DNA from 2 places in the Streptomyces sp. NPDC031365 genome. Region 2 is predicted to be linked to the other one. Evidence: riboswitches for the same ligand, from Rfam matches in the RefSeq annotation. Region 2 holds a riboswitch; the other holds the start of a gene.
The links. A riboswitch is a leader RNA that binds a small molecule or an ion and turns the genes downstream of it on or off. The one in region 2 is predicted to bind thiamine pyrophosphate.
Positions count from the first base shown of each region.

Region 1: it holds a riboswitch for thiamine pyrophosphate, as region 2 does, so the genes downstream of both, thiO (glycine oxidase ThiO) here and ACZ5C2_RS31020 (thiamine ABC transporter substrate-binding protein) in region 2, are expected to answer to the same signal.

Region 1 covers NZ_JBVIIM010000019.1:20,590-31,618, forward strand. The annotation lists gene thiO (glycine oxidase ThiO) at 1-827, opposite strand, end outside; TPP riboswitch at 825-936, opposite strand; gene ACZ5C2_RS25265 (avidin-fold protein) at 988-1,353, shown strand; gene ACZ5C2_RS25270 (NAD(P)/FAD-dependent oxidoreductase) at 1,367-2,608, shown strand; gene ACZ5C2_RS25275 (Rv2175c family DNA-binding protein) at 2,701-3,066, shown strand; gene thiE (thiamine phosphate synthase) at 3,391-4,053, shown strand; gene metF (methylenetetrahydrofolate reductase [NAD(P)H]) at 4,161-5,084, shown strand; gene ACZ5C2_RS25290 (SCO2102 family sporulation regulator) at 5,141-6,073, shown strand; gene ACZ5C2_RS25295 (phytoene desaturase family protein) at 6,081-7,577, opposite strand; gene ACZ5C2_RS25300 (TetR/AcrR family transcriptional regulator) at 7,999-8,628, opposite strand; gene ACZ5C2_RS25305 (YhgE/Pip family protein) at 8,664-10,748, opposite strand; gene ACZ5C2_RS25310 (ATP-binding cassette domain-containing protein) at 10,720-11,029, opposite strand, start outside.
Region 2 covers NZ_JBVIIM010000028.1:40,491-51,519, reverse strand. The annotation lists gene ACZ5C2_RS31035 (maleylpyruvate isomerase family mycothiol-dependent enzyme) at 1-441, opposite strand, end outside; gene ACZ5C2_RS31030 (ABC transporter ATP-binding protein) at 466-1,485, opposite strand; gene ACZ5C2_RS31025 (ABC transporter permease) at 1,486-3,084, opposite strand; gene ACZ5C2_RS31020 (thiamine ABC transporter substrate-binding protein) at 3,132-4,214, opposite strand; TPP riboswitch at 4,295-4,400, opposite strand; gene rlmN (dual-specificity RNA methyltransferase RlmN) at 4,425-5,531, opposite strand; gene ACZ5C2_RS31010 (hypothetical protein) at 5,702-6,253, opposite strand; gene ACZ5C2_RS31005 (SMODS domain-containing nucleotidyltransferase) at 6,582-7,445, shown strand; gene ACZ5C2_RS31000 (S-4TM family putative pore-forming effector) at 7,454-8,362, shown strand; gene ACZ5C2_RS30995 (HDIG domain-containing metalloprotein) at 8,777-9,337, shown strand; gene ACZ5C2_RS30990 (NUDIX hydrolase) at 9,325-9,795, opposite strand; gene ACZ5C2_RS30985 (XRE family transcriptional regulator) at 9,824-10,555, opposite strand; gene ACZ5C2_RS30980 (SCO3933 family regulatory protein) at 10,713-11,029, shown strand, end outside.

The DNA.
Region 1 (11,029 bases), on a different contig from region 2:
GTCGCGCCGATCACCAGCTCGCCGTTCTCACGCGGCACCAGATAGACATGGCTGCCGCGCACCACGGCGCGTACGGTCCGGCTCAGGAAGGGACCGGGGCGGTCGGGCATCGTCAGCCGCAGCACCTGCCCCTTCACGGGCCGCACGGGCGGCAGCACGTCCTCCGGGACGCCCGCGAGCCGCCCGCTGAGGCTGCCCGCGGCGAGCACCACCTGCCCGGCGCTCAGCTCGGTGCCGTCGGAGGCGAGAACGCCCCTCGCGCGGCCGCCGGTGACGAGGAGCCGCTCGGCCCACGCGCGGTGGACGGTCACCCCGGCCCGCTCGCAGGCGGTGACCAGGGCGGCCGCCAGCCGCCGCGGATCGATCTGATGGTCGCCGTCCACCCGCAGCCCGCCGCGCACCCCGGGCGCGAGCATCGGCTCCAGGCGTCGGCACTCCCGCCCGGACAGCCACTGCGAGTCCAGCCCCGACCGCTGGTGAAGGGCGTGCAGTTCCCGCAGGTGGGCGCGGTCGTCGGCGTCCAGGGCCACGGCGAGCGTGCCGCAACTGCGGTAGCCGAGGTCGTGGCCGGTGAGTTCGGTGAGCTCGGCCGCGAACGCGGGATAGCGCCGAGCGGAGGCGAGGTTCAGGCCGAGCAGGGTCTCCTCGCCGTAGTGCAGCTCCGTGACGGCGGCCAGCATCCCGGCGGCCACCTGGGCGGCGCCGCCCCCCGGCTCGGGGTCCACCACGGTCGTGGTCAGACCGCGCTGCGCGGCCCGCCAGGCCGTGACCAGTCCGATGATTCCGCCCCCGACGACGAGGACGTCAGAAGTACGCGTGGGCGACATGGGCGTCCAGCCCCTCCCTTCGCCGGCATGACCCGGATCAGGTTCGTACGGTCGGAGGCCGCCAGCCTCCCTCTCAGCCCGGTGCGTCCAGGCTCCCGCGAGTGCTTGTACGTTGGCCACCCTAGCCCGCAGAGCAGCGCACAGGTAAGGGAGCCTCCCCGTGGCCCGATCGCTCGACGGACTCGTCCTCGCCCCCGTCGCCGACCAGGCTCCGGGTCAGGTCGGCACCCGTACCCGGTTCGACTACCACGAGCGGGGCGGGGAGGTATGGGCCGAGTACGCGGGCGGCGACGTCGTGCGCGGGTATCTGGTGGGCACCCGCGCGGGGGACCGGCTGGACTTCCGGTACGTCCAGCTCAAGGGGGACGGCACGACGTCGTCGGGGCACTGCGTGTCCACGGTCGTGGAGCTGCCCGACGGGCGGGTACGGCTGGAGGAGAGCTGGGAGTGGGAGTCGCAGCCGGGCAGCGGCACGAGCGTGGTGGAGCAGCTCCCGGACCGCGAGAACCCGCCGGCGACCGAGTGACTAGGGTGATCGGGTGAGCGAGCAGACGCAGGAACCGGGACGGTCCGCACCGCGGCGGGTGGTGGTGGCGGGCGCCGGCATGGCCGGCGTGCAGACCGCGGCAGCCCTGCGGGAGCAGGGTTTCACCGGCACGGTGACCCTGATCGGCGCGGAGCCCCACCAGCCCTACGACCGCCCGCCGTTGTCCAAGGCGGTGCTGCTCGGCAAGGCCGAGGACTCCGCCTTCGACGTCGACTTCGAGGAGCTCGGCATCGAACTGCGGCTCGGCTGCGAGGTGCTCGGCCTGCGCCCCGGCGACCACGAGCTGGACACGGAGGCCGGGCCCGTCCCGTACGACGTCCTGGTGATCGCCACCGGCGCGGAACCGGTGCGGCTGCCGGGCGCGGAGGGCATCCCCGGTGTGCACCTCCTGCGCACCCTGGACGACGCCGAACGGCTGCGTCCGGTGCTCGCGCGGCAGCACGACATCGTGGTGGTCGGCGCCGGCTGGATCGGCGCGGAGTTCGCCACCGCCGCCCGCGGGGCGGGCTGCGCGGTCACCGTCGTGGAGGCCGAGGAGCGTCCGCTGGCCGAGGCACTTCCCGCCGAGGTGGCCGCCCCGATGACCGCCTGGTACGCCGAGGCCGGTGCAGCGCTGCGCACGCACACGCGCGTGGAGCGCGTCGAGCCGGGTGCCGTGGTCCTGGACGACGGCACCCGGCTGCCCGCGGGTGCCGTGGTCGTCGGCATCGGGGCCAGGCCCGCCACGGCCTGGCTGGCGGGCTCCGGAATCGCACTCGGGACGCGGGGCGAGGTCGTGGCCGACCGCCACCTGACGTCCTCCCTGCCGGACGTGTACGCGGTCGGCGACTGCGCGTCCTTCCCGTCCGGGCGCTATGGCGAACGCCTGCTGGTCCACCACTGGGACAACGCCCTCCAGGGGCCGCGCACGGTCGCGGCGAACATCCTCGGAGGGCCCGCCGGCCGGGCCCCGGCCGTGTACGACCCGGTGCCGTACTTCTGGTCCGAGCAGTTCGGGCGTTTCGTCCAGTACGCGGGACACCACGCGGACGCCGACCGGACCGTGTGGCGCGGGGACCCCGCCGAGGCGGCGTGGAGCGTCTGCTGGCTGCGGGAGTCCCGCCTGGTCGCGCTGCTCGCGGTGGGCCGGCCCCGGGACCTGACGCAGGGGCGCCGGCTGATCGAGGCGGGCACGGCGATGGACGCGGAACTGCTGGCGGACCCGGCGCGGCCGCTGAAGTCGGCGACGGTGTGAGGCACCCCCGCGGCGGCGTGTCCGGGCGACGCGTCCGACCAGGTGGCGGGAGCTGACTTCCGACTGTCGGTGGCAGGTGGCAGGCTTGTCCCGTGACCGAGATTGACGCAAAGATCGATGCTCTCGTCCCCGCCTGGCTCACTCTCCCCGACATCGCCGAACAGTTCGGCGTCGAGGTGACGCGCGTCCGGCAGCTGGTCAGGGAGGGCCAGATCATCGCCGTACGCCGGGGTGAGAACCGCGCGCTGCACGTGCCCGCCGCCTTCATCGACGGGGACAAGGTGGTCAAGGGCCTGACCGGGACCCTGACGCTCCTGCGGGACGACGGCTTCACGGCCGAAGAGATGCTGGAGTGGCTCTTCACCCCCGACCCGAGCCTGCCGGGCACTCCCGCGCAGGCGCTGGGCGAGAACCGTGGCACGGAGGTGAAGCGCCGGGCGCAGGCACTCGCGGTCTGACCCGCCCCGACCGACCGGAGTCCGACCAACACCGGCCGGGGCCCGTACGAGCCCCGGCCGAGGGCACCGCGCGCGCCTACCATCGGCGGCGGTCCGCCCCGGACCGTGTGCCGGGCGCGACGCCCATCGATCACCTGCCGGGTGGGGACACCCGACGCCCACCCGCCGGGCCGGAAGGCCCCGCGCCGACCTGCCGGTCGGGGATGCGCGACCATGGCCTGCCGGGCGGGGAATGCCCCATGCCGACCTGCCGGGCCGGACAGCGCACGCCGGCCTGTCGGGCCCGCCCGGTCCCTACGCCCATCACACCTGGGGGACACCCGCATGACCGACACCGAACGCGTCCGGCTCGCCGATGCCCGCGTCTATCTCTGCACCGACGCGCGCAAGCGGCAGGGAGATCTTCCGGAGTTCCTGGACGCGGTGCTGGCCGGCGGGGTCGACATCGTGCAGCTGCGGGACAAGGGCATGGAGGCCGCCGAGGAGCTGGAGCACCTGGCGGTCCTCGCCGACGCCTGCGCCCGGCACGGCACACTGCTCGCGGTCAACGACCGCGCGGACGTCGCCCACGCCGCCGGCGCCGACGTCCTCCACCTCGGCCAGGGCGACCTCCCCGTGCCCGCCGCCCGCGCCGTACTCGGGGACGGCATCCTGGTCGGCCGCTCCACCCACGAGGAGTCCGAGGCCGCCGCCGCCGCCGTCCAGCCCGGCGTGGACTACTTCTGCACCGGCCCCTGCTGGCCCACCCCCACCAAGCCCGGCCGTCACGCCCCGGGCCTCGGCCTGGTCCGCTACGCCGCCGGCCTCGGCACCGACCGGCCCTGGTTCGCCATCGGCGGTATCGACCTCGGCAACCTCGACGAGGTCCTGGACGCGGGCGCCCGCCGGATCGTCGTCGTCCGCGCGATCACCGACGCGGACGACCCGGGAGCGGCGGCCACCGAGCTCGCCAAGCGGATGCGGCAGGCCGCCGCGGACGAGGGGTGACCCCCGGGCGTCTCAGAACTGTCCAAGGGGTGGACGGCAAGTCGGTAAATCGGACAAATCTCCCGCTTCTGGTTGGGGGACCGCCGCACCCTGGCTAACCTGCCGGTATGGCCTTCGGAACCGCATCCACCAGGACTGACCGCGCACGCACCGTGCGCGACATGCTCGCCGCCGGCAAGACGACCTACTCCTTCGAGTTCTCGGCGCCGAAAACCGCCAAGGGTGAGCGGAACCTGTGGAACGCGCTGCGCAGGGTCGAGGCGGTCGCCCCGGACTTCGTCTCCGTGACGTACGGAGCCGGCGGCTCCACCCGCGCCGGGACGGTCAGGGAGACCGAGCAGATCGCCGCCGACACCACCCTCACCCCGGTCGCCCATCTCACCGCGGTGGACCACTCCGTGGCCGAACTGCGCAACATCATCGGCCAGTACGCCGACGCCGGGATCCGCAACATGCTCGCCGTGCGCGGCGACCCGCCCGGCGACCCCATGGGTGACTGGGTGCCGCACCCCCAGGGCCTTGCCTACGCCGCCGACCTCGTCCGGCTCATCAAGGAGTCGGGCGACTTCTGCGTCGGCGTCGCCGCCTTCCCGGAGATGCACCCGCGCTCCGCCGACTGGGACACCGACGTCGCCCACTTCGTCGACAAGTGCCGGGCCGGCGCCGACTACGCGATCACGCAGATGTTCTTCCGGCCCGAGTCCTATCTGCGCCTGCGTGACCGAGTCCACGCCGCGGGCTGCGAAACCCCCGTCATTCCCGAGGTCATGCCGGTGACCAGCGTGAAGATGCTGGAGAGGTTGCCAAAACTCAGTAACGCGGAGTTCCCCGACGCCCTCAAAGAGCGGATCCTGACAGCGAAGGACGATCCGGCGGCGGTACGCTCCATCGGTATCGACTTCGCCACGAAGTTCTGTGCGCGGCTGCTGGCCGAGGGAGTGCCGGGACTGCACTTCATCACGCTGAACAACTCCACGGCGACGTTGGAAATCTACGAGAACCTGGGCCTGCACCACCCACCGCGGGCCTAGACCGGTCGCACGGATATACGACACACTGCGTAGCGACCACTGGGAGAGGGGCGTACATGGGCTGGACGGTCCTCTACATCGCGTTCGGCATCGTCGCGCTGTGGTTGCTCGGCGAGGTGCTGCTGCAGTACAAGGCGCGGCTGCGCTGGCGGCTGCTCGCCTTCGCGGGCTTCCTCGGCGTCGTGCTCGGTGTGATGATCCCGTCCGTGATCGTCATCGGACTGGGCGCCGCCGCCTTCGCGGTCGGCCAGACCTACGTCACCCTGTCGTTCCGCCGCGGCTTCGCGGCCGGCTGGGCGGTCAACGCCCCGATGCTGGCAGCGGCCAAGGGCGGACGGGCCCGTCAGGAACCGGCCCTGGAGGTCTCCGACCTGGAGACGTCGCGCGACGACTACGGCGACGAGCGCGACGGCCACCACGACCGCGCCTACGGCCAGGACGACGACTACGACCGCGACGACGTGTTCACCCCCGCCGCCCGCCCCGACCAGACGACGGCCGCCGAGACCACCTCGGTCTACGAGCCGCAGCCCCTGCCCGACGACACCGGCTCCTACGGCGTCTACGGCGGTGACCCCGGATACGCGGCACCCTCCCAGGACCAGTACGCGGCGGCCACCCAGGGCGCCGACCCCAACTACGCCTACGACTACTCCGGTTACGGCCAGCAGCAGGGCTACGACACCACGGGCCAGCAGTACGCCGCGTACTCCGACCCGTACATCGGCAATCCCACGTACGGCGGCACCTCGTACGACACCGGTTACGCGGACCCGCAGCAGTACGCCCAGCAGGGCTACACCCAGGACCCCTACGCCGGAGGTTACGGCGGCGAGACCCCGGCCGGCGGACTGTGGGTCCCGCAGCAGCGCAGCGCCGACGACCCCTACGGCGGCGAACTCCCGCCGGAGCAGCAGTATCCGTACCAGGGCGACGGACAGACGCACGGCAACGACAACGGGTACGACGAGCAGCAGTACCGCTTCTGACACGCGCTCACTGGGAGCCGCGGAACTCCGGCCCTTCCACGATCAGCCCAGCCACCAGCGCCCCCGACATCCCGGCGTGCGGCAGTCCGCCCCCGGGATGCGACCAGCCCCCGACGGTGAACAACCCCGGAAGCTCCGTGCTGTTGGACGGGTGCAGCAGCCGCCCGCCCGCCGCGGCCAGCGTCGGCACCGGCACCGCGCCGCCCTCCGCGCCGGTTTCCCCGGCGATGTCGGCCGGCGTGCGCACCTCGTGCCGGAGCAGCCGGTCGCGCAGACCGGGTATCGCCCGCTCGGCGACGGCGATCAGGTTCTCGGCGTGCGCGCCCGAGGCGTCCTCGGCCCCCGCGGGCACCACCGACGTCACCGTGACCGCCTCGTGGCCGGCGTCCGGGACAAGGGCCGGGTCGTCCGGCCGCAGCACTGTGACCGTGGGGCGGGCGGGCAGGCCGCCAGAGGCGCCGAACAGCGACTCCAGCTCCGCCTGACGGTCCTCCGTGTGCACGACCGTACGGTGCGGCGTCCCCTCCGGGCGCCCGCCCCGCAGCGCCAGCAGCACCGTCATCCGGCTCGCCGCCCCCCGCCGGGCGGGAGCCCCGCCCGCACCGCGCACCCGTGTCCCCCGGCTGAGCCGGTCCAGCACGCCGGGAGCGACCCCGGCTACCACCAAATCAGCCTCCACCACCGAGCCGTCGGCCAGTTCCAGCCCCGCCGCCCGGCCGTCCTTCTCGAGCACCCCGACGGCCCGGGCACCGAAGTGGAACTCCACGCGGCGGGCCACGCACCGCTCGTACACCGCCCGTGCCAGCTCCCGCATGCCGCCCCGCACGTACCAGGTGCCGAAGGCGTGCTCCATGTACGGCAGCACGGCCGCGCTCGCCGGGGTGTCACGGGGATCGAGTCCGAGAGCGAGCGCATGGCTCTCCAGGAGCGCGGTCAGCCGGGGATCGCGCAGCTCCCACGCTCCGACCTCGGCGAGCGTGCCCGCCGTGCGCGTGCGCAGCAGCTTCCTGTGCGGGACCGCCGGATAGGGCTCGCGCTCGCCCAGGACCTGCCAGTTGGGCCACAGCGGTTCCTCCAGCAGCGGCCGGCGCGAGCGGTCCCAGGCCTCCCGGGCCCGTACCAGGAAGTCGCCCCAGCGCCCGGCGGCCCCGGGGCCGAGGCTCTCCGACAGGGCGGAGACGACACCCGCGCGGGACGCGTTGGGCAGTGACACGCGCGTGCCGTCCGCGAACACGTGGTGCGACGACGGATCGACCTGGGCGAGGTCGACGCACTCCTCCAGTGGCTCCCTGCCGGTCTTCACGAACAGATCACGGTAGACCGCCGGCAGGGGGAGCAGCCCCGGCCCGGTGTCGAAGGAGAACCCGTCCCGCTCCACGCGGCGCAGCGCGCCGCCGTACGTCCGAGTCCGCTCGTACACCGCCACCCGGTGGCCCGCGACGGCCAGCCGGGCGGCGGCCGCCATCGCGCCCATCCCGGCGCCGATCACCGCAATCCGTGCCATGCCAGGGACTGTATCCGCCGCCACGGACAGTCCGTCCCCGAGTACCCGGGCCCACGTCTGGGTGACCAGCCGGTGGCATGGAGTCGTGGGCCCGGGTGCGCACACCTGAGTATTCCCACCCAGTGGCCCGGTTGAGTACGCGCGCGGATGGGGGCCGACCCGCGAGAACGAGAGAGTGGAGACCACGGAGAGGGGCACGGTGCGGAAACCGGCGGCACGGGGCGCCGGAGCCGGACCGGGCCCGCGATCCGCTCCTTCCGCCGGCGCCGTCGGCGGGAGTGAGGCACGGGGGAACCCGGGGGACGACCGAAACGGGGGTCCACGGGGGGACGTACGGGGGAGCAGGGAAGACGCCGGTCCGACCGGTGGCCCGCGGGGGACGCGGCCACCGCCGGACCGGCGCCTCTATGTCCCGGGAGACTCAGGGGCGGCCGCTGACCCGCCCCTGCAGCAGCCGGGACAGCGCCGCGTGCACCTCGTCCAGGGAGCGCTCGGGCTGGAAGGACTTCCAGTCCAGCGCGGCCACCAGCACCATGCCCACCAGGGCCGCGGCCGTCAGCGGGACGTCGATCTCCTCACTGAACTCACCGTTCGCCACACCCTCGTGCAGCACCCCCTCGACCACCGCCACGGCCTGCTGCCGCACCACCAGCAGTGTGGACTGCCAGGCCCGGTTGGTGCGCCACAGCTCGGCCACGTACAGCTGGGTGAAGGCCGGATAGCGGTCGATGAAGACCAGCCCCGCTCGGATCATCGCGTCCAGCGCGTCGACCTTGCCGCCGCCCTGCGCGGCCGTCTGCTCGGCCGCCTCCCGCAGCGAGGCGGTCAGCAGACCGACCCCGTGCCGCAGCAACTCCTCGAAGAGGACCGACTTGCTCGCGAAGTTGTAGTAGACCGTGCCCTTCGCGACGCCTGCCCGCTCGGCGATCTCGTCCACGGTGGTGGCCGAGAAGCCCTGCTCGGCGATGAGGGTGACGGCCGCCTCGTAGAGCTTCTGCCGGGTGGCCTCGCGGCGGGCACTGCCGCCCGGCGTGGTGCTGCTGCTTTCCATGGTCCCGATTCTCACAGGAACGCCGCCGCGCCGGTTCACAGGCTCAGCTCCGGGTGCAGCCGGTCCAGGGTCCACACCTGGCGGCGGCGGGCCGACAGCGCGGTCAGCGCGAGGGCGCCCGCCGTGAAGGCCGCCAGCACGGCGCAGGCCCCCCACACCGGTCCGAGGCCGCCGCCCGTGATGAGCCGCCTCAACGCCTCGACGACGTAACTCATCGGCAGGAACGGGTGCAGCGCGTTGAAGAACGGCGGACTCGTCTGTACGGGGTACGTGCCGCCCGCCGAGGTCAGCTGGAGCATCAGCAGCGCGAGGACGAGGATCCGGCCGGCCGCGCCGAAGCGTGCGTTCAGCCACTGCACGATCGCCGCGAAGCAGGCCGTCACCAGGAACAGGAAGCCCACCGTTCCGGCCGCCCGTGCCATCTGCAGCCCGAGTGCCCAGTGCAGCACCGACATCAGGGTCACCGTCTGCAGCACCCCGATCGCCACCACCGGAAGCCAGCCCGCCAGCGCGATCCGCCAGGCCGAGGCGCCCGCCGCGAGCGCCCGCCGGTTCATCGGCGGGATCAGCATGTACACCACCATCGCGCCCACCCACAGCGACAGCGGGATGAAGTAGGGGGCGAAGCCGGTGCCGTAGTTGGGTGCCTTGTGGGGGTCGCTGGAGACGAGCCGCACCGGATCGGCCATCACCTCGGTGCGCCGGTCGCGGTCCCGCTCGTCGTAGTCGGGGATCTTCCCGGCGCCGTCGTGCAGTCCGCCGGCCAGTTCGCCGGAGCCGTCGACGAGCTTGTAGAGGCCGCCCCTGAGATCGTCCGCACCGGTCTTCAGCTTGCCGACGCCCTTGTCCAGGCCCCGGGCGCCGGTCTCGGCGGTGCCGAGACCCTTGTGGAGCTTCTTCGCCCCGGCGGCGACCTTGCCGGCCCCGGCGTCCAGCTTGTTGATCCTGGTGACGGCGTCGTCGAGGTCCTCGGAGAGGTGCGGGGCCCGGTCGGCGAGCGCCCTGGCCTGCTTCTCCAGGGTGGCGAGCTGCCCGTCGAGCTTCTTGAGGTCCTCGCGGTGGTCGGTGACCAGGGCGCCGACGTCCTCAGCGACGGCCGACGCCGTGGCGACCGCGTCCCGGGCCTTCTTCAGGTCCGCGCAGGCGGGATCGGGCAGGGCGGGGTCCTCGCAGCGCGCCCTGTGGACGTCGTCCATGGTGCCGGACGCCGCGCGGGCGTCCTTCGCGGCCGCCGGTGCCTCCTCCTTCAGCGCGTCGAGGTCGCCGCGCAGCCGGCCGGCGGAGTCGGCGACGAACCGCGCGGTGCCGCCGATGGCCTTCTCGTTGTCCTTCAGGAACGGTCCCACCTCGGCGTCGACCGCGTTGACCTCGCCGGCGAGCTTCCGGGTGCCGTCCGCGACCTTCCTGGAACCGTCCTCGAGGTCGCCCGCGCCGTCGTGGAGGTCCTTCAGGCCCTTGGACAGCTTGCCGCTGCCCTTGCGGGCGTCCGTGAGGCCGTCGGCGAGATCCCTGGAGCCCTTCTCCGCCTTTCCGATGCCGCCGTTCAGCTTGTCGGCGCCCTCCGCCGCCTTCACGGTCTCGCCGTGGATGCCGGAGAACGAGACGAAGATCCGGTCCAGGAAGGTGCGCGAGGTCTTCGTGGACGCGGCCCGGCGCACCTCGCCGAACACGGTCCGGGAGATCTGCCCGACGATGTAGTTGTTGGCGTCGTTCGTCCGCACCCGCAGGGCACCGGTCTCGGGGGAGTCGCCCGAACTGGACGCGATACGGCGGCTGAAGTCGGCGGGCACGGTCAGCGACAGGTAGTAGGCGCCGTCCTCGACGCCTCGCCGGGCCTCGTCCGCGCTCACCTCCCGCCAGTCGAAGGTGTCGCTGTCACGCAGACCCTCGGCGATGTCGGCGCCCGCGGTGATCCGCCTGCCGTCGGCGCTCGCCCCCGTGTCGTCGTTCACGAGCGCCACCGGGATACGGTCCAGCCGGTCGTACGGATCCCAGAACGACCACAGGTACAGCGCGCCGTACAGCAGGGGCAGCACCAGCAGGGCGACCAGTGCCGCACGCGGCAGCGTGCCCCGGCCGAAGCGCCGGAGCTCAAGAGCGGCCAGTCTCGGCGAGCGCATCGGCTGCCGCCTCCTTCGCCTCGTCGGGCGTGTCGGTTCCGGTACGGACCACGACCGCGTCGCGCGGTGCCTCGCTGCACACAGCCAGCACGGTGACGCCGGTGTCGGTGACGGACCTCAGGAGGGCCCAGATTTCACCCCGTTCGGCGGGGGAGAGCTTGAGATCGGTGTCGTCGAGCCCGAGCAGCCGGGGACGCCCCAGCAGCGCCAGCGCGAGCGACAGCCGCAGCGACTCCATCCGCTCCAGGTCCCGTACGGCCGTCCGCGGGCCCTTGGGCAGG
Region 2 (11,029 bases):
GAAGGGCAGTCCGGCGGCGAGGGTCGCGTCCGCACGGTGGACGATCAGCTCGTGCGTCATACGGCGGGCCCAGAACCCGGCGTTGCAGATCCCCGCCCAGCTCCACACCGCCGCGCCCGGCCCGGCGTCCCGCAGCGCGCCGACGATCAGCTCGCCGCACTCCGCCAGCCACGCGTCCAGCGCGCCGGGATCGCCCTGGACCCCCGGCCCTTCGAAGCCCGGCACCCGCTCCTCGGGGATGTCGCCCTCCGCCTCGGTGCGCACCATCAGCGCGGCCCAGCGCAGGGCACCGCCGACGTGCCGTACGAGCTGCTCCAGGGACCAGTCGGGGGTGGTGGGCACCGTGCCGGACAGATCGGCGCCGGAGGTCACGACGGTCCGCAACTGCGCGACCTGGTGCTCGATCTCCCGGCAGTAGTGGTCGTGCGCGAGTCGGGTCATGCCGCACACCCTAGAAGGACGCGCTCACTCCAGCACGGCGATTTCCGCGGCGTCGAACTCCACTCCGACCTCGTCCCCCACCCCGGGCGCGGCCCTGAGCGCGCAGGCCGCCTCCAGTCGGGGTGCGTCGTCGGGGTGGAGGCGGACGGCGACATGGGTGCCCCGGAAGGTGCGCGCGGCCACCGTGCAGCGCAGGCCCTCGTCGGCCGGGACCAGGCGGACTCCGGCGGGCCGGACGAGCAGGGTGCGCGTGCCCTGCGGGGCGCCGTCCGGCACGGGGACCTTCCCCCAGGGGGTCACGGCGACCCCGTCCGCCACCGTCGCCTCGACCACGTTCTCGAAGCCGAGGAAGCGCGCCACGAAGGCGTCGGCCGGATGCTGCCACACCTCAAGTGGTGTACCGGACTGGGCGATCCGCCCGTCCCGCATCACCACCACCCGGTCGGCCAGTGCGAACGCCTCGCCCTGATCATGGGTCACCGCGAGCACGGTGGTGCCCAACCCGCCGAACAGCTCCCGCAGTTCGACGATGAGGCGTTCCCTGAGCGACCGGTCCAGCTGTCCGAGCGGCTCGTCAAGCATCAGCAGCCGGGGACTGGGCGCGAGGGCACGGGCCAGTGCGACACGCTGCTGCTCGCCGCCGGACAGCGCGGCGACGGCCCGCCCGGCCGCCCCCGGCAGTCCCACGAGGTCCAGGAGTTCCCGTACCCGCTCGGCCTGCTCACCGCGTGACGCGCCGTGCATCCGGGGCCCGAAGGCCACGTTGCCACCCACATCCCGCTGCGGGAACAGCTGATGGTCCTGGAACATCAGCCCGACCCCGCGCCTGTGCGCGGGCACGCCCGACTGGTCCCGTCCGTCGAGCCGGATCCGCCCGGAGTCGAGGGGCTGCAGCCCGGCGACCGCCCGCAGCAGCGTCGACTTGCCGCTGCCGCTGGGCCCGAGCACGCACACGATCTCGTGCTCGGCGACCCCCAGGTCGACGGCGTCCAGCGCCGCCCGCCCGCCGAAGCGGACGGTCGCGCCCTGAAGGCTCAGCAGCATCTAGAACTCCCCGGTCCGGTCGGTCCGCAGCCGCTCCAGCACGAGCAGTGCCACCGCGCACACGATCATCAGAATCGTCGACAAGGCCATCGCCTGCCCGTAGTTGAGGTCCCCGGGCCGCCCCAGCAGCCGCGCCACGGCCACCGGCAGGGTCGGGTTCTCCGGCCTCGCGATGAACACCGTCGCCCCGAACTCCCCGAGCGACACGGCGAAGGCGAACCCGGCCGCGACCAGCAGCGCCCGTCGCACCAGCGGCAGGTCCACCTCCCGCCACGCCCGCCACGGCGACGCCCCGAGCACCGCCGCCGCCTCCCGCAGCCGTACGTCCACGGCCCGCAGCACCGGCAGCATGGTCCGTACGACGAAGGGCACGCCGACCAGCGCCTGCGCGAGCGGGACCAGGATCCAGGAGGCCCTGAGGTCCAGCGGCGGCTCGTCGAGGGCGATCAGGAAACCGAAGCCCACGGTCACCGCGGACACCCCGAGCGGCAGCATCAGCAGCGCGTCGAACCCGCGCACCAGCCGTCCCGCGTCCCGCCGGGTCAGCGCGACGGCGGCGAGGCCGCCGATCACCACGGCGATGACCGTCGCGGCGACGGCGTACTGCAGCGAGTTGCCGACCGCCTCGATGGGCGCGACCAGGAACACTCCCCCGTCGTCCTCGGTCAGCGCCCGGTAGTAGCCGAGCCCGGCGGCCCCGAAGGACCTCTCCACCAGCACCGCGAGGGGAAGCAGGATCAGTACGGCGACGGTGGCGACGACGCCGCCCAGCAGCGCCCACTGCCCTCTCCCGCGGGGCCGGCGCGCGGTCGAGGCGTCCACCAGGCGCAGCGCGCTCTCCCGGCGCCGTACGGTCCAGGCGTGCAGGGCGAGGATCGAGCCCACGGCGACGAACTGGATCATCGTCAGGACGGCGGCCGTGGACAGGTCGAAGATCTCGGAGGTCTGCCGGTAGATCTCCACCTCGAGGGTGGAGAAGGCGGGCCCGCCCAGGATCTGCACCACACCGAACGAGGTGAAGGTGAACAGGAAGACCATCAGCGCGGCGGCGGCCACGGCCGGCGCGAGCGCGGGCAGGGTCACGGTCCGCCAGGCCGCGAACCGCGAGGCGCCGAGCATCCGCGCGGCCTCCTCCTGCCGCGGGTCGAGCTGGGACCACAGTCCGCCCACGGTGCGTACGACGACGGCGTAGTTGAAGAAGACGTGCGCGAGCAGGATCGCCCACACGGTGGTGTCCAGCCGCACGCCCCAGTGTTCGTCGAGCAGGCCACCGCGCCCGACGAGCGCCATGAACGCCGTACCGACGACGACCGTCGGCAGCACGAACGGCACGGTGACCACGGCCCGCAGCACCTGCTTGCCGGGGAAGTCGAAGCGGGCGAAGACATACGCGCCGGGCAGGGCGATCAGCAAGGTGAGGGCGGTGGAGGCGAGAGCCTGCCAGGTGGTGAACCACAGCACCTGCCGGACGTCGGACTGGGCCAGCACGTCCCCGATCCGCCCGAGCTGCCAGGTCCCGTCGGCCTTCAGTCCGCGCGCGACGATCGCGGTGACGGGATAGGCGAAGAACACGGCGAAGAACGCGACCGGCACGGCCATCAGGCCGAGCCGGGCCGCGCTCCCGTGCCGCTTCGCCGCGGCTCGCGTCACTTCAGTACGAGCGAGGTCCACGACTTGACCCACTGGTCACGGTTTTCGGCGATCTTCGCCGGGTCCATGGTCGCCGGGTCCTTCGCCTGCGGCCCGAACTTCACGAACTCCTCGGGCACCTGGGCGCCCTCCCGTACCGGATACACGAACATGTTGAGCGGCATGTCGTCCTGGAAGGTCTTGCTGATCAGGAAGTCCAGCAGCGCCTTGCCGCCCTCGGGGTTCTTCGCGTTGTCCAGCAGCCCCGCGTACTCGACCTGGCGGAAGCAGGTGCCCTCGGCGACCCCCGTGGGCGCGGTTTCCGGCTTCGGGTCGGCGTAGATGACCTCGGCGGGCGGCGAGGAGGCGTACGACACCACCAGCGGCCGGTCGGCCTTGGCCTGCTTGCCGCCGGCCGAGCCGGAGAACTCCTCGTTGTAGGCCTGCTCCCAGCCGTCGACCACCTTGACGCCGTTGGCCCTGAGCTTCTTCCAGTAGTTCTGCCAGCCTTCGTCCCCGTACTTGGCCGCGGTGCCGAGCAGGAAGCCGAGACCGGGCGAGGAGGTCGAGGCGTTCTCGACGACGAGGAGGTCCTTGTACTCGGGCTTGACCAGGTCGTCGAACGTCTTCGGCGGGGTGAGGTCGTGCTCGCCGAACCATGCCTTGTCGTAGTTGACGCAGACGTCACCGCTGTCGACGGGGGTGACCCGGTGCCCGGCCTCGTCCACCCGGTACTCGGGCAGGATCCGATCGGAGCCCTTCGCCTCGTACGGCTGGAACAGCCCGTTGTCGAGGGCACGGGACAGCAGGGTGTTGTCGACGCCGAAGAAGACGTCGCCCTGCGGGTTGTCCTTGGTCAGGACGGCCTTGTTCACGGCCTGCCCGGCGTCGCCGTCCTCGAGGACCTTGAGCTCGTAGCCGGACTGCTTCTCGAAGGCGGCGACGACGTCCTTCGACACGGCCCACGAGTTGTGGCTGACGAGGGTCACGGTCCCGGACCCGCCGCCGCTCGCCTCGTCGCCGTCCGAGGACCCGCACGCGGACAGTGTGACCAGCCCCAGCCCGACGACCAGGACCGTGACCTTCTTGGTGATACCCACTTGATTCCTCCTGGAGTGACCAGGAAGAGACGCGGCCCCGCCAGGAACCCCTGGGCGGGGTCCCGGGCAGGGCGCAACAGCTCGAGTGATGACCGATCTCCCTACCCAGAATGACCTGGGCCAGGTTCGGAGGGTCTGCGGCCGGTACCGCACTCTCAGCGCTGTGGCGCTCCCCTGTCGGAATATGAAGATGTACGTACTCGGGTCACATTACCGCTCGCTCGCGGCGAGCTGCCCACACGCCCCGTCGATCTCCTGTCCACGGGTGTCCCGGACCGTCACCGGCACACCGTGCGCGGCGATCGCCTCCACGAACGCCTTCTCGTCCTCGGGACGGGAAGCGGTCCACTTCGAGCCGGGCGTGGGGTTGAGCGGGATGAGGTTGACGTGCACGGGACGTCCCCTGAGCATCCGCCCGAGGCGGTCACCCCGCCAGGCCTGGTCGTTGATGTCCCGGATGAGCGCGTACTCGATGGACAGCCGCCGCCCGGACCTGGCCGCGTACTCGAACCCGGCGTCCAGGACCTCGCGCACCCTCCACCGTGTGTTCACGGGAACGAGGGTGTCGCGCAGTTCGTCGTCGGGAGCGTGCAGCGAGATGGCGAGCCGGCACTTGAAGCCCTCGTCGGAGAACCGGTGAATGGCCGGGACGAGTCCGACCGTGGACACGGTGATCCCCCGCTGGGACAACCCGAGCCCGTCCGGCTCGGGGTCGGTCAGACGCCGAATGGCCCCCACGACCCGCTTGTAGTTGGCGAGGGGCTCCCCCATGCCCATGAACACGATGTTGCTCAGCCGCGCCGGGCCGCCGGGCACCTCACCGTCCCGGAGCGCCCGCATCCCGTCCACGATCTGGTGCACGATCTCGGCGGTCGACAGATTCCGGTCCAGCCCGGCCTGCCCGGTCGCGCAGAAGGGGCAGTTCATCCCGCACCCGGCCTGCGAGCTGATGCACATCGTCACCCGGTCCGGGTAGCGCATCAGCACCGACTCGACGAGCGTCCCGTCGAACAGCTTCCACAGCGTCTTGCGGGTGGTGCCCTGGTCGGTCGACAGATGCCGCACGACCGTCATCAGCTCCGGAAGCAGCGCCTCCCGCAGTCTGCCGCGCGAGCCGGCCGGGATGTCGGTCCACTGCTCCGGCTCGTGGGCGTACCGCGCGAAGTAGTGCTGCGAGAGCTGCTTGGCACGAAACGGCTTCTCACCGGCCGCGGCGACCGCCTCCTTGCGCTCGGCGGGCGTGAGATCGGCAAGGTGCCGCGGCGGCTTCTTGGCTCCGCGCGGCGCGACGAAAGTGAGTTCTCCGGGCTTAGGCATGGCTGTACCAGTGTGGCAGATCGACTCGGGGAGCCCAGGCCAGAGCGGGGTGGGGGTGGTCACCCGTGGGTGCCGACTGTCAGCGTTGGTCGGCCTCGGACGGCCCAGGGACGGCCCAGGACTTAATCAGCCGACGCCGTAGGTGCCCAGGTGCCGGCGCCCACGGCCCGTCATTCCATCTGGGCAGAAGCGACCGGGAGCTGTTCCCTGTACGGCCATGTGAAGGTGCGGTCGGGTTCGAGATGGGCGTCACCCCAGTGAATGGCATGGATGCCGTTCTCGGCGTCAGCCGTGAAGAACACACAGACGAGCCTGGTGGAAGCTCCCAGCTCCTCGAACGCTTCGTGCAGCCCCAGGTACTCCTCGGTCATCAGATCCTCGTCGACGTCGAAGAGACCCTCCGGAGGCTGCGGCCCGTGCGCCCGGAGCAGCCGTTGCCGCGTGGGCGAGGCGTTGGCGGGCAGTCGGGCCCGGTCCAGTGGCCTGGGCCTGTCCGCGTAGCGGAAGGGGAAGAGTGCGTGATCGTTGATCACTGCGTACTCGTATCCGCGTACGTCTCGTACGGCTTCCCCCAGCTCACGTGCCGTCTCCGCCAGGTGCTCGCGCACCAGGCCCGCCAGGGCGACACCGTAGGGACTCCGCTTCTTCAGCCCCGCAGCGAGGTGCGCGGCATGAGCCTTCGCGTGCGCCTCGGCCAGCTGCACCGCAACCGCAGCGGCCACCGCGCCGGCATGCCGCCCAAACCGCTCAACGGCCCAGTCTGACGGCCCCACCGAATAGCCACCCAACACCGACATGCAGCGCCTCCTCCCCCTGGTCCCCGCCTCTGAACTGTGTGACACGCACACGAAGGGCACACAAGGGGGCGATCTGGCCAGGACTCGGTCGCACACGCTTGCGGTCAGAACAGCCACAACTGATCACCGGCAGCCGTGACCTGCGGTCGTCTCACTTGCCCTAGTTCGGTGATCAATGTCAGTGGGACGCTGCATACTGATCCCGGCGCAACCGGAGTCCACAGTGCTGCTCAGGGGGGCTGACATGCCGCTGGTGGCTGAGACCATCTCAGAAGCTTTCGCGCAATTCCTAAAAAAGAAGACGCCCAAGAAGTGGGAGAAAGAGGAGGTGAGTAAATACCGGACAAGGATCTACGAGACTCTAGATGCCGAGTTTGGTGTTTACAGTTTTTTTCAAAGCGGATCTTTCTCCAACGGCACTGGGATTTCCCAAGTTAGCGACGTTGATTACTTCGCTCGAATCCCGCTGGATCGTAAAACGATAAAACCGGTCTCCTTCTTGACCTCGATGAAGAGCGTTTTGAAGAAGGAGCTGTGGGAGGCTTTCGACGTGTGGGTTTCACGCCCCACTGTCAGTATTGACTTCAAGCAGCTTGTGACGCAGTACGAGGTGACACCCGGCTTCTACGAGCGTTCAGGGCCGAATGGTGAAGAAGTATTCCTGATTCCGGGTCCCGGGGACACGTGGAGAGAGTCGGCCCCTAAAGCGCATTTGCAGTACGTTCGAGATGCGGACGGCTCCGGCAAAGTTAAGGGCCTCGCTAGGCTGCTAAAGGCGTGGAAGTACCAGCACCGTGTCCCAGTCTCTTCCTTCTATCTAGAGATGCGTGCCGCACAGTACGGGATGCAGGTAGACAGCATTCTGTATCCATCAGCCCTGCCGGATATAGTCGATCGGATGATTAAACACGGTGTCCGTTCCATGAATGATCCGACCGGCCTGGTGAATAGAATCACTCCCTGCAGTTCGGAGGTCAATCGTCTGGCGACCATCAGAGCCATGAACGCGTGCCTGCCTCACCTTGAGGCGGGTTATGCAAAGTGGACGGTGGATGACTGGGCAGCATCCAGTGAGTACCAAGAAGTTTTCGGCACCGACTTTCCGTACGTTCTCTAAGGTTGGCGATGCCCACTTTTACAACGCCGCCAATTTACGAGGCGCAGAACACGGAGTCTTCCCTGCGTCTGCTCGCTGCGCAGCGTCAGACATACTCCGATGCCAAGTTGCTTCACTTCGCGAAGCTGTCGATCGTCCTTATCGGCGGACTGGCGACCGTCGCAACCACTTTCATGTTGGACCCGTTCAAGCCTATAATTGGCGCAGCCTCAGGAGTCACACTTCTCATTCTGAGCCTCGCAGGAAGCGCACGCGAGAAGAAGAAGGTCGATTCTGCGGCAGCCATGCAGGAGGAATTTGACACGAGTGTCTTTCAGTTGCCATGGGCGCGAGGTGGAAAAGTGCGCCGCCCTAGCGCGTCTGAAGTGGCTCGTGCATCTATGCGTTACAAGCGTGGGAATCTCCGGGATTGGTACGGAATCACTACACGGATCGCACGACCTGCCGATGTGCTGATTTGCCAGCGAGTTAATCTTGGGTGGGGAGTGGCTACGCACCGAGCGTGGGCAGCGTGTGCATTCTCTCTGGGCATTCTTCTTTTCTCCGCAGTTACCGTAGCGGCCATACTAGGGAGCCTGTCGCTTCTCGCTGCCATTATCGGCGTGTACGTCCCGCTCATACCTGCCATTAAAGAACTAATCGAAGTGTGGCGCTCTAACTCCCGAAGCGCACAACTCAAGGAGGAGGCCGATCATAGCGCAGGCGAGATGTGGGAATCTGTGGTGAGGAAGAAGAAGCTACCTTCCGAGGCGCAGTGCAGAAAGCTCCAAGATGACATTTTGGCCGGGCGGCGAAAAAATGCACTCATTCCCGACTGGTTTTATCGTGCTTTGAGGTCGCGAGAAGAGGCCGTCATGCGTCTTAGCGTGGGCGATTACTTGGAGCAGGGACGGCAACAGGGTTTTTGTGAGGAATAGGGATGCTGTCGGAGAGGGCGGCGGAGCGGCTTTGGGCTGGAGCTGCTTTGGGGCGAGTGATCTTGGCCCCGTAAGCTGATGGCGAGTCGGGCAGTCTGTGGACCTGCCCGGTAAAGCACGACGTTGGGGCCAAGATCTTCGAGGCTCGCCCCAAAGTGGCTGCCTAAAGCCGTGGAGCCGACCGCCCCAGCCACAGAGGGTGTCTCCCACTTCGTGCCCGCAGCCGCCGAGCGCGCCGCCGGGCGCGGCCAGCCGGGGCGAAGACAGGAGGCAGGCCGCGCCGCAGAGGCGGCGCGCGCCCGCGCCGTGCGCGGGCCTTGATGAACGTAGGGAAAGTCTTACCGCACCCATGATCGGCAACCGCCCCGATCGTAGCCTGTCGGCTCTCTGCTGGCCTCGGCTAACGTTCCATGCATGCCTTCTGCACTGGACACACCCCAGGGAGCGGCCGAACTCGCCGAGTCCCTGCTTCCTCCGCTCGGGAATCGCTGGCTGCACACTCAGGCCGTGGCCGCTCGGGCGCGCGAGGCTTCCGCGGCTGTGTCCGAGGCGGACCGGGATCTCCTCGTCGCTGCCGCGTGGCTGCATGACATCGGCTACGCGCCCGAGCTGCGTGACACAGGCTTCCATCCCCTCGACGGTGCCCGGCACCTCGAATCGCTGGGTGCGCCGGCACGCCTGGTGCGGTTGGTCGCTCATCACTCCGGGGCCGTGTATGAGGCAGAGCAGCGCGGGCTCTCGGCGGAGCTGGCCGTCTACGAGCGGGAAGACTCGCCGGTCCTCGACGCCTTGATCTTCGCTGACATGACGACCGGCCCCGCCGGGGAGTCCTTCGACTTCGACACCCGGATCGATGAGATCCTGGTCCGGTACGAGCCCGGCAGCGAGGTGCACAACGCGATCAGCAAGGCACGGCCGTATCTCCGGGGCGCTGTCGAGCGGACTCGCGACCGCATGGCGCATCAGCCGATGTAGGGCTCCGCCCGGTCGGCCAGGCCGTGCTCGATCCGCATGCGCATCGACGGGTGGATGTTCAGCTCGTCCAGCTTGCTCGGGTCGACGAATGCCACTTCCTTGCTCTCGCTGCTCGTCCGCAGCTCGCCGCCGGTGATGCGGGCGTGGAAGCAGATGGAGAACTGCTGGCGGACCTCTCCGTCGTCGTACGCCATGACGTGGCCTGGGTTGGTGTAGATGCCGACGAGGCCGGTCACCTCCACGTCGAAGCCGGTCTCTTCCTTCGTCTCGCGCACGGCTGCGTCCGGGGCCGACTCGCCCAGGTCGATGCCACCACCGGGCAAGGCCCAGAGGTTGTTGTCGGTCTTGTGGATCAGCAAGACCTCTCCGGCCTCGTTGCATGCAACGGCGGTCACGGAGGGGACGAGGCTGTTCGCCTTCGGGGCGTTGGGATCGTTGAAGTAGTCGACACGCGCCATGTGTTCAGCGTTGCACGTCCGGGGCTCGTTACGCCTCCCGGCCCCGCTCCCATGCGTAGTCGAAGCTCCGCATGTAGTGCCGGAAGGTCCGCGCTCCGGGGAGGTACCGGAAGTGCATCACCGGGTTCTGACCGGCGGGAGCTCCGAGGACATGCGGGTTCACCAGAACGTCCTCGTCGAACCGGTAGATCGAGTTGTAGAGGATCGTGTCGTGCAACCGGACTTCGACCCCGGGCGTCGACATGGCGGGCTCGAGGTAGCGCCGGGTGATGCGGGCACGTGCGGCCAGGTCACCGCCGATGCCCTCCTCTTCGCCGCGCTGGCGGACCGCTTCGGAGTCGGGGTCCCCGAGCAGGATGCGGACCTGGGCGCCGGCCTTCGCCTTCTCGGCCAGTTGGTCGGGCAGGTCCGGGTTGCTGTCGAAGAGGAAGAGTCCGGCGTACACGAGGATGTCGACCTGATCCGTCGCCTTCTCGATCAGGGATGACCAGAGCGGGGCAGGCACCGCGCCACGGTGCGGGTAATACGTGATCAGCTCGGACGTGCTGGCCTTCTCCGCCTGCTTCTCCACGGACGGCCAGATGTAGACCTCGTCGACTCCGAGGAAGCTCGCCGCCTTCCAGCGGTGCCCGCGGTGCGGAGTGCGGCCGGTGGTGATCCACCGTTCGACGCTCTTGGGATCCACTCCGACGTGCTCGGCAACAGACTGGATCGTCTCGCCCTTCGCTGAAATTGCCGCGCGCAGACGCTCGTTCGCCATGACGTGCCCTTCACTCGGACGGCTAGGGACGTTTTGACGGTACCTCAGACGTCCCCAAACGTCCATACGGGCGGTGATGCGTCCACCCCTCCTCACGGTCTCCTGATCTCACCGACGGGATGTCGGTCAACACCTCACCGCAACAGGAGACAAGACCATGCGTCAGATCCCCGTGGACACCGCCAACGCCACCGTGATGGTCGCCAAGGCCCCGCAGCCCAAGGTGAAGGACCGCCGTACCGGTGAGATCGCCACCGACAAGGACGGTGCCACCCTGATGGTCGTGGAGGTCATGTTCTCCACGCCCGACGAGGTGGAGATCCTCAAGCTCACCGTCCCGCAGTCCGGCGTCTCCGAAGACCTGGACATGGGCACCCCGGTGGTCCTGACCGGCCTGGTCGCCTCGCCGTGGGAGAACGAGTTCAACGGCCAGAAGCGGCATGGCATCGCCTTCCGCGCAGTCGCGGTGACCTC